3 regions of the Salinicola endophyticus genome follow, and region 1 is predicted to be linked to each of the others. Evidence: predicted binding sites of a transcription regulator. Region 1 holds the regulator's gene; each other region holds the start of a gene.
What was found. Region 1 encodes sigma-54, which starts transcription at its own class of promoters, with help from an activator protein. Its sites were predicted from a motif close to TGGCACNNNNNTTGCTNT; they were not measured.
Positions count from the first base shown of each region.

Region 2: a site for sigma-54 is predicted at 1,128-1,145, ahead of ABV408_RS05495 (sugar phosphorylase). Genes of this name have one in related genera too.
Region 3: a site for sigma-54 is predicted at 1,383-1,400, ahead of ABV408_RS05990 (2,4'-dihydroxyacetophenone dioxygenase family protein). Genes of this name have one in related genera too.

Region 1 is NZ_CP159578.1:1,623,903-1,627,175, reverse strand. It holds gene lptB (LPS export ABC transporter ATP-binding protein) at 1-683, shown strand, start outside; gene ABV408_RS07400 (RNA polymerase factor sigma-54) at 889-2,313, shown strand; gene hpf (ribosome hibernation-promoting factor, HPF/YfiA family) at 2,429-2,737, shown strand; gene ABV408_RS07390 (PTS sugar transporter subunit IIA) at 2,748-3,227, shown strand; gene rapZ (RNase adapter RapZ) at 3,235-3,273, shown strand, end outside.
Region 2 is NZ_CP159578.1:1,193,977-1,197,249, reverse strand. It holds gene ribD (bifunctional diaminohydroxyphosphoribosylaminopyrimidine deaminase/5-amino-6-(5-phosphoribosylamino)uracil reductase RibD) at 1-333, opposite strand, end outside; gene nrdR (transcriptional regulator NrdR) at 474-953, opposite strand; gene ABV408_RS05495 (sugar phosphorylase) at 1,190-3,016, shown strand; fluoride riboswitch at 3,045-3,124, shown strand; gene crcB (fluoride efflux transporter CrcB) at 3,217-3,273, shown strand, end outside.
Region 3 is NZ_CP159578.1:1,314,263-1,317,535, forward strand. It holds gene ABV408_RS05985 (sigma 54-interacting transcriptional regulator) at 1-1,175, opposite strand, end outside; gene ABV408_RS05990 (2,4'-dihydroxyacetophenone dioxygenase family protein) at 1,446-1,973, shown strand; gene ABV408_RS05995 (SDR family NAD(P)-dependent oxidoreductase) at 1,984-2,802, shown strand; gene ABV408_RS06000 (alcohol dehydrogenase catalytic domain-containing protein) at 2,802-3,273, shown strand, end outside.

The DNA.
Region 1 (3,273 bases):
GGCGTCGAGTCGTCCACGACTTCAGCCTGACCCTGCGCCAGGGCAGCATCGTCGGCCTGCTCGGTCCCAATGGTGCCGGCAAGACCACGTCCTTCTACATGATCGTGGGCCTGGTCAAATCCGACGCCGGCAGCGTGCACATCGACGATCGTGATCTGAGCCGCGCGCCGATGCACGAACGCGCCCGCGCCGGCATCGGCTATCTGCCGCAGGAGGCCTCGATCTTCCGCAAGCTCAGTGTCGCCGACAACATCATGGCCATTCTGGAAACGCGCAAGGATCTCGACCGCGCCGGGCGCCGCGACCGCCTGGAGCAGCTGCTCGGCGATTTCCACGTCGACCATATCCGCGACAATCTGGGCATGTCGCTCTCCGGCGGCGAGCGGCGCCGGGTGGAGATCGCCCGGGCACTGGCCACCGAGCCCGCCTTCGTGCTGCTCGACGAGCCCTTCGCCGGGGTCGATCCGATCTCGGTGGGCGATATCAAGAACATCATCCGCCAGCTGCGCGATCGCGAGATCGGCGTACTGATCACCGATCACAACGTGCGCGAGACGCTCGATATCTGCGACAACGCCTATATCGTCGGCGATGGCCAGATCATCGCCGAGGGGCGCCCCGAGGCGATTCTCGACAACCAACGCGTGCGGGATGTCTATCTGGGGCACGAGTTCCGCCTCTAAGGTCGCACTGCCCCCTTCCCAGCCCGCTGCGCCACCGCGGCGGGCCGGGCCCCTCTCGAAGCCGCCGCAGGCCCCATCCGAACGCACCGTGGCATAATTCTTGCATAAAGTTAGCGCTCAAAGCGTTGCATCCCGCCGGGGCAGTCAGTAACGTAGGGTTATCCTATCGACCGGCGGCCACCGCTGCCCCATGTGTGTCCATGCCATGTCCATGAAACCTTCACTGCAACTGCGCGTCGGCGCCCAGCTGACGATGACGCCACAGCTACAGCAGGCGATCCAGCTGCTGCAGCTGTCGACGCTCGATCTGCGCCAGGAGATCCAGCAGGCGCTCGAGACCAATCCCATGCTCGAGCTGGATGAAGAGTATGCCGAGCAGGCGGTCAGCGAGACGCCCGAGGAGGACTGGGCCAGCGACATTCCCGAGGAGCTCGCCCTCGACAGCGAGTGGAGCGACACCTATCAGGACATCGCCGCCAGCGCCGCTCCGGCCGGCGCCGACGAGTGGCCGGATCTGGAGCGCAACGCCGCCGGCACCACGCTCCACGACCATCTCGCCTGGCAGCTTGCCATGGGCGAGTTCTCCTCCCGCGAACGGCTCATCGGCGAGTGTCTGATCGACGCCATCAACGCCGATGGCTATCTCGAGGGCTCCCTCGACGAGCTCGCCGCGGGGCTGCGCGCACAGCAATCCGAAGCCGTCACCAGCGCCGATGTCGAGCGTGTGCTGCTGCGACTGCAGCAGTTCGATCCCACCGGCGTGGGCGCCCGCGACCTGCGCGAATGCCTGCTGCTACAGCTCGGCGCCCTGCCCGAAGACACCCCGCTGCTGCCCCAGGCCAAGCGTCTGGTACGCCAGTTCCTGGAGGCGCTGGCCGGCGACGACCGGCGCCAGCTCAAGCGCCGCCTGCGCCTCGAGGATGCCGAGCTCGACCGCGTCATCGCCACCATCCGCACCCTCGACCCGCGCCCCGGCCAGGTCTTCGACCACGGCCAGCAGGACTACGTGATCCCCGACCTGGTGGCGCGCCTGACCCGCGACGGCTGGCGCATCGAGCTCAACGCCGAGGCACTGCCGCGGCTGCGCATCCAGCCCGACTACGCCGCCCTGATCCGGCGCGCCGACAAGAGCGACGACAACACCTTCCTGCGCCAGCACCTGCAGGAGGCACGCTGGCTGATGAAGAGCCTCTCCAGCCGTAACGACACCCTGCTGCGGGTGGGGCGCGAAATCATGGCGCGCCAGGTCGACTTCCTCGAGCGCGGCGAAGAGGCGATGAAACCGCTGATCCTGGCCGACATCGCCACCAGCGTCGACATGCACGAATCCACCATCTCGCGGGTGACCACGCAGAAGTTCATCCACACCCCGCGCGGGGTGTTCGAGCTCAAGTACTTCTTCTCCAGCCAGGTGGGCCAGCGCGGCGAGAGCGACAGCGTCTCCAGCACCGCGATTCGGGCACGCCTCAAGAAGCTGATCGGCGAGGAGTCGCCGCGCAAGCCGCTCTCCGACAGCAAGCTGGTGGAGCTATTGGCGCAGGCCGATATCAGCGTCGCCCGGCGCACCGTAGCCAAGTACCGCGAGGCCATGGGCATCCCCGCCTCCAGTGAACGCAAGCGATTGTCTTGAATGGGTTTTTAGAATTCTCGCCAGCGCAGGGCGATCAATCGTCCGCGATCCCTTTGCAGCGCGGAGAAAAGGGTTACAATCAGAGGTGCCACATAAGCCGCAACAGGAGCGCGCCATGCAAGTGAACGTCACCGGCCATCATGTCGAACTGACCGACGCCCTGCGGGACTACGTCGACGAGAAACTCGCACGTCTGGAGCGCCACTACGACAACATCACCAACGTTCAGGTGACGTTGAGCATCGAGAAAGAGCGTCAGCAAGCGGCTTGCACGCTACACGCAGCGGGCGGCGATATTCATGCCGAAGCCAGCGATATCGACATGTATGCCGCGATCGATGCCCTGACCGACAAGCTGGACCGCCAACTGGTCAAACACAAAGAGAAGGCACAGGCCCGCGCGCAAGGCGCAGGCGCCCGCTAATTCCCCGATGATCACTCTGGAAACCATCCTGCCCCCCGAGCGCACCCTCTACGGTGTGACGGGGGGCAGCAAAAAGCGTCTGCTGGAATTCTTCAGCACCTTCATCGCCCAGAATACGCCCAGCCTGGACAGTCAGGAGGTCTTCAGCCGCCTGATCGGCCGCGAGCGTCTGGGCAGCACAGGCATCGGCAACGGGGTCGCCATTCCGCACGCGCGCAGCCCGCACTGCAAGACCCCGCTGGCCGGCTTCATGCGCCTCGAGGATGCCATCGACTTCGATGCCATCGACGGCGAGCCGGTGGACCTGGTGTTCGTGCTGCTGGTGCCGGAGGAGGCAGACGATGCCCATCTTTCGCTGCTGGCCGAGGTCGCCGGCATCATGAATCAGAGCAGCGTGCGCCAGAAGCTGCGTCAGGCCGGCTCGCAGCGCGCGCTCCACGACACGCTGATCGACGCCATCCGCCATCATCAGGACAGCGAAGACGGATAGAGACTGCATGCGACTCGTCATCATCAGCGGCCGCTCGGGGTCGGGA
Region 2 (3,273 bases), 430 kb from region 1:
CTCACGCAGCTGGGCGAAGCCGCGTCCGGAGACCGCCGGGTTGGGGTCCTCCATTGCCGCCACCACCCGCGCCACGCCGGCGGCGATCAGCGCCTGGCTGCAAGGTCCGGTGCGCCCGGTGTGCGAGCAGGGCTCCAGCGTGACGTAAGCGGTGGCGCCGCGGGCGGCCTCGCCGGCCACGGCAAGGGCATTGATCTCGGCGTGGGCCTCGCCAGCGCGACGATGGAAGCCCTCGCCCACCACCTTGCCGGCGCTGACGATCACGCAACCGACCCGCGGATTGGGGTCACAAGTGTAGTGGCCGCGCTGCGCCAGGCGCAGGGCACGGCTCATCCAGGCGGTATCCTCGGCTGCGGCGGCGTCGGGTAGCTCGAGGTCGGAGACGGTGACAGGGGGGGCATCGGACATCGGCATCTCTCACGGGGTGGCGAGGCCGGCAGCCGCTGCCGGCCAGCGGGGTCAGGGAAGGTCGATCAGCGCTTGGCGTCGCTCGGGGATTTCGGCTCCTGAGCCAGGCGGTCGATCTCGGCACGGAACTCATCGAGATCCTGAAAGCGGCGATAGACCGAGGCGAAGCGGATATAGGCCACGTGATCGAGCCGCTTGAGCATCTCCATCACCTCCTCGCCGACCTCCCGCGCCTCCACTTCGCGGTCACCGCGCGCGCGCAGACGCTGGCGGATGCGTTCCACCGCCGCCTCGAACGACTCGACGCTGACCGGACGCTTCTCCAGGGCCAGCGACATGCCGGCGCGCATCTTCTGCTCGTCGAAACTCTCGCGCGAGCCATCCGCCTTGATCACCCGAGGCATCACCAGCTCGGCGGTCTCGTAGGTGGTGAAACGCTCGCCGCAGGCGGCACACTGGCGACGCCGACGCACCTGATCCCCCTCGGCGACCAGGCGCGAGTCGGTCACCTTGGTATCGTGGGTACCGCAAAAAGGACAATGCATCGGTGGTTCACTCGTCGGCGCGGACAGCGCCGGGGCCTGTCCGCGACTTTGACTATCCATCGGTAATGGCAGACGCGCAGGAAGCGGCTGGCATCCGTCATCGGCTTATCCGCGCAGTGTAACGGTTTGCACAAGATACCGGAAACACGGTGATTTTCATGTTTCTTTCCCTGTTGGCCCGAGTTCTGCAAGGATAAGGGCAGAGACTCGCTCCGCCGCCATGCAGGAACCCTCTCATGCCCAGCCGCGCCGCCAACTACCCCGCCCTGTCCGAAGACGCCTTTCTCGCCCGCGCCGGCGCCAGGCTCGAAGAGATCTATGGGCAGCGCCGGGACGAGGTGCTACGGCGTCTGACCACGCTGCTTGCGCACCATGAAGGTGCGCTCGACCGCCAGCCCCGTCCAACCTGGAGCGAACGCGACCAGATACTGATCACCTATGGCGACAGCCTGATCGACGGCGAACGCCCGCCGCTGGACGTGCTCGACGATTTTCTCGCCACGCGGCTCAACGGCGTCTTCAGCGGCCTGCACATCCTGCCCTTCTTTCCCTGGAGCAGCGATGACGGCTTCTCGGTGATCCACTATCGCGAGGTCGACCCCAAGCTGGGCGACTGGCAGGACATCCGACGTCTGGCCGCGCGCAGCGACCTGATGGTGGATCTGGTGATCAACCACGTCTCGCGCGACTCGCTGTGGTTCACCGACTATCTGGCGGGCACCCAGCCCGGGCGCGATTACTTCATCGAGATGGACCCGCAGACCGATCTTTCCCAAGTCACGCGCCCGCGCAGCTCGCCGCTGCTGGTGCCGGTGTCGACCCGACGCGGCACGCGCCACCTGTGGGCGACCTTCTCCGAAGACCAGATCGATCTCAATTTCGCCAATCCGGACGTGCTGCTCGAGTTCGTCGGCATCCTGCTGTTCTATGTCCAGCAGGGCGCGCGGATCATCCGTCTCGATGCGATCGCCTATCTGTGGAAGGAGGTCGGCACCCGCTGTATCCATCTGCCGCAGACCCACGCCGTGGTGCGCCTGCTGCGCGCGATCCTCGATTACGTGGCACCGGGCACGCTGCTGATCACCGAAACCAACGTGCCCCACGCCGAGAACATGAGCTACTTCGGTCTGGAAAGCACGCCGGTACCGACTGCTGGGGGCGACGAGCCCGCCGCGCCTGGCGACGCCGTCGAAAACCATCCGGCGACGCCCGACGAAGCCCACATGATCTACCAGTTCACGCTGCCGCCGCTGCTGCTGCACACGCTGACCAGCGGCGACGCCAGCGCGCTGGCCGAATGGGCGCGCTCGCTGCCGCCCCTCCCCCCCGGCTGCACCTACTTCAATTTCACCGCCAGCCATGACGGCATCGGCGTGCGCGCGCTGGAGGGGCTGCTGCCGCCCCATGAGGTCTCGCGCCTGCTCGAATTGATGCACCGCTTCGGCGGCTACGTCAGCATGAAGACCAACCCCGATGGCAGCGACTCCCCCTACGAGATCAACATCACCTACTTCGATGCCATGAAGGGCACCCGCCGTGGCGCCGACGCGTGGCAGGTCGAACGCTTCCTGTGCAGCCAGAACCTGATGCTCGCGCTGCAGGGTATCCCCGGGGTCTATCTGCACTCCCTGACCGCGACGCTCAATGACCACGAAGGCGTCGAGCGCAGCGGCCGGCTGCGCTCGATCAACCGTCACCGCTGGGCCAAGGAGGAGCTCGACGAGCTGATCGACAGCCGCAGCACGCCCACCCGCGAGGCCTTTACCTCGCTCAAGCGTCGGCTCAATATCCGCGCCAGCGAGCCCTGCTTCCACCCCGAGGCGCCGCAACGCGTGCTCGACACAGGGCCGGGACTGTTCGCCATCGAGCGCGGCCCGCTGGACAGCGGGCGCCGCCTGCTGGCGATCTACAACATCAGCGACAAGCGCCAGCCGCTGGATATCGAGGCGTTGGCGAGCGGCGAGTGGTACGACGTGCTGAAGGATGGCAAGCGCTGGAATCCGCACCCCGAAGAGCGTGAGATCCTGCGGCCCTACCGCAGTCTGTGGCTGGTCCAGCCGTGACTTGCCGCGGCTGTCACGGCTGGCTAGAGTAGCCTCGGGAGATGGCATTCCTCCCGCGGCACAGACCCCGGCCGCGAACCGCAGCCCGCTGATGATGCCTGCCAACGCACCCGAGGTGTGTCCTGCGCAGGCTTCACGCGCCCGCGCTCACCGCCCGCAGGACGCGCATCGTCTGCCGAGATCGACGAGGAGCGCAATACATGTGGATTTCGATCGCCGCCATCAGTCTGGGCGCCGCCATTGGCGCCAATCTGCGC
Region 3 (3,273 bases), 310 kb from region 1:
ATCTCGCCATCCTGCAGCGTGCGCAGCAGCTTGCCCTGGGCTTCCAGGCTCAGCGAGGGAATTTCGTCGAGAAACAGGGTGCCGCCGTCGGCGCGTTCGAAGCGCCCGGGGCGGCTGCGCTCGGCGCCGGTGAAGGCACCTTTCTCCACCCCGAACAGCTCGGCTTCGATCAAGGTATCGGGGATCGCCGCGCAGTTGAGCGCGACGAAGGGGCCCTTGGCCAGCAGGCTACTGCGGTGCAGGGCATTGGCGAAAAGATCCTTGCCCACCCCCGACTCGCCGTTGAGCAGTACCGTGGCCGGCGTGGGGGCGACACGCTCGATCTTCTGCAGGGCGATGCTGACCGCCGCGGAGACCCCCACGATCCGCTGAGCGCTGCTTCCATGAGGTTCGATGCCGGTGGCACCGGTTTCCGCAGCGTCATGGCGTGGCGAGGGGGAAGTCGCGACGGCTTGCCGGCGTGCGGTGCGTGGCTGTGCTGTGGCGGGTGAAAGCCGCTGGCGGTCGAGCTGCAGCCAGTCGAGATCGTCGTCCGCTTCCATGCGCTCGCTGGTCGTTTCGCCCACGATGCGGCAGTGCGCGGCGCCGCAGCCGGCGCACTCGAGTTCGCGATAGATCACGCGCTTGCCGTAGAAGGCGCTGGCATAGCCGCTGGCGTAGCCGAGCTGCATCCAGCACACCGGTTCGGGGGAGAGCCCGTGGGCCTTGAGATGCTCGGCGGCCTCGATGGAGTCGTGCCACAGGAATTCGGCATCGAAGGTGCCGTTGGGGATGTCATGATCGCGGCGGATGGTCTCGACCTTCACCATGCCCATCACCGCATGCAAGCGCTCACCCGCGCTCAAGACGCCGGCGTCGTCGCTGTCCGGCCAGTGCTTGCGCACGAAGGCGGCATCCGAGGCGCCGGCCGAGAAGCCGACGCGCATCAGCAGGTCGCGTGCCCCTGCGGGCCCCAGGGTTTCGATCAGCTCGCGCCGCAGGGCGCCGAACGAGTGGGCACCGAACAGCAGCATGCGGCGGGTGTCGAACCAGATCCGCCCGTCGTTGGGCGTGAACCGCAGGCTTTCGGTCAGGTCGTGCAGCGTCGGCGGGTCTCCAGCATGCAGCGCATCTTTTATAGATCTTGCTTGATCAGCCTTCGCCGTTATTTCCGATAGACGCAGTTTTCCAGGCATGGATTTACCCTACCAAAGTCGCAGAAAAAAGGGCGCCATTTCCGCTTTTTATCTGTCGTTTTTTATAAAAATGATGAATTTTATCAATCTTAATAAAACACGATCCCTCTTGCCGTTATCCCTTGGTCTTCCGGGTGAATGACTTTTTGCTGGTTTGGCGGTGGCTTAGCCGCCTTGCTTAGACATAGGTCTACGCCTGCACGCCGATGGCATGTGGCTTGCTCCGTATTGATGGGAAGCAGACCGATTCCATCCAAGAGGAGAAAGACCATGTCCAATGCACCTGCCAGTACGGCTTATCGCATCGTCGAAGTGCCGGAGCCGATGAAGGCAATGCAGGATCGATTCGGGCGCGAGGGGAGCTATGTCGGGCTCTCGGAAACGGAAAGCCCATGGGTCCCATTCGGTGAAAACGCCGCCATACGCCATCTCGCTTTCGATGTTCGCAACAACGTCTACTGCAATATCCTGTGGATCAAGGGCCCTGGCGTGATCGGCACGCACCGTCACCGTGGCATGGTCTGGGCGGTGGGGATGGAGGGGACTTTCCGCTATCTGGAGTACGACTGGACCTGCGGCCCCGGCGAATTCATCACCGAAATGCCCGGCCAGGCGCATACCCTGGTGACCGATGAGCCGAACGGTATGAAGGCGCTGTTCTGGATGCAGGGCGCCAATGAGTTCTTCGACGAAAATGGCGAATGGGCGGAGACGCTGGACGTTTTCTGGTTCATCAATCACTACGTGACTCACTGCGAAGCCCACGGCATTCCCATCAACGAACAGCTGTTTCTGTGAGGGAATGCCCATGCATGTTTTCGAACAGTTCAGCGTCGAGGGACGTTCGGCACTGGTCACGGGGGGCGCCTCGGGTCTGGGGCTGGCCTATGTCGAGGTGCTGGCGGAGAACGGCGCCAGCGTCACCCTCGCGGATATCGATATCGATACCGCCGAGCGTGAAGCGGCACGGCTGAGAGAGCAGGGGTTCGCGGTGCAGGCGCAGGCCCTCGATGTGGCTGACCGGGCGCAAATGGCCCAGGCCTTCGAGGCCCATGTCGGCCGCCATGCGGGGCTGGATATCGTCTTCGCCAATGCGGGGATCGACCCCGGCGCCGGATTCTGGAACCCGGGCGGCTGGCGCAACGAAGAGGGGCAGGTCGATACCCTCGATCCCGAGCGCTGGGACCGCACGATCGCGATCAATCTGACCGGGACCTTCAATACCCTGCGCCTGGCGGCGTCCTACATGAAGCCCCAGCGCCGCGGTGCCATCGTGGTCACCTCGTCGAATGCCGCCATCATCACCGAGCCGGTGGTCGGGCTGCCGTACATGCCGGCCAAGGCCGGTGTGTCCCACATGGTGCGTCAGTTGGCGCTGGAACTCGCCGAGTTCGGCATTCGCGTCAATACCATCGCGCCGGGTGGCTTCGTCACCAATATCGGCGGCGGCTGGCTGAAAGATCCGGACGTGCGCCGGAGCTGGGATGCCAAGGTGCCGCTGGGGCAGCTGGCGGAGCCCGAGCAGATCAAGGCGCTCGCGCTCTATCTGGCCTCGGATGCGTCCGCCTATATGACCGGCGCGCAGCTGGTCATCGATGGCGGGACCTCACTGGGGAGGGTTGGCTGATGCGGGCAGCCGTTTTCCATGCGCTGCACCGGCCTCTGGAGGTCCGCGAGCTTACCGACCCCACGCCGGGGGCTGATGAGGTCGTCGTCCAGGTAGAGCGCTGCGGCATCTGTGGCTCCGACCTGCACATGACCGAAGACGCCGTGTTCGGCCTGTGCCCCGGCGATGTGCTGGGTCATGAGTACGCCGGTGAGATCGTGGGCTGCGGCCAGGAGGTGACGAGTCTGCGTCCGGGGCAGCGGGTCTCGGTGATGCCGTTTCGTAGCTGCGGGCGCTGTCTCTCCTGTCTCTCCGGGGAGCCGGCCTGGTGTCGGCAGATGGTGCTCGAGGGTGGCGGTTACGGCGAGTACGCGGCCACCGCCGCGCGCCAGTGCATCCCGCTGCCCGAGGGCGTGAGCACGCGTGACGGGGCGATCGTCGAGCCGCTGGCCGTGGCGCTCCACGGGGTCCAGCTCTCCGGCCTGCGACCCG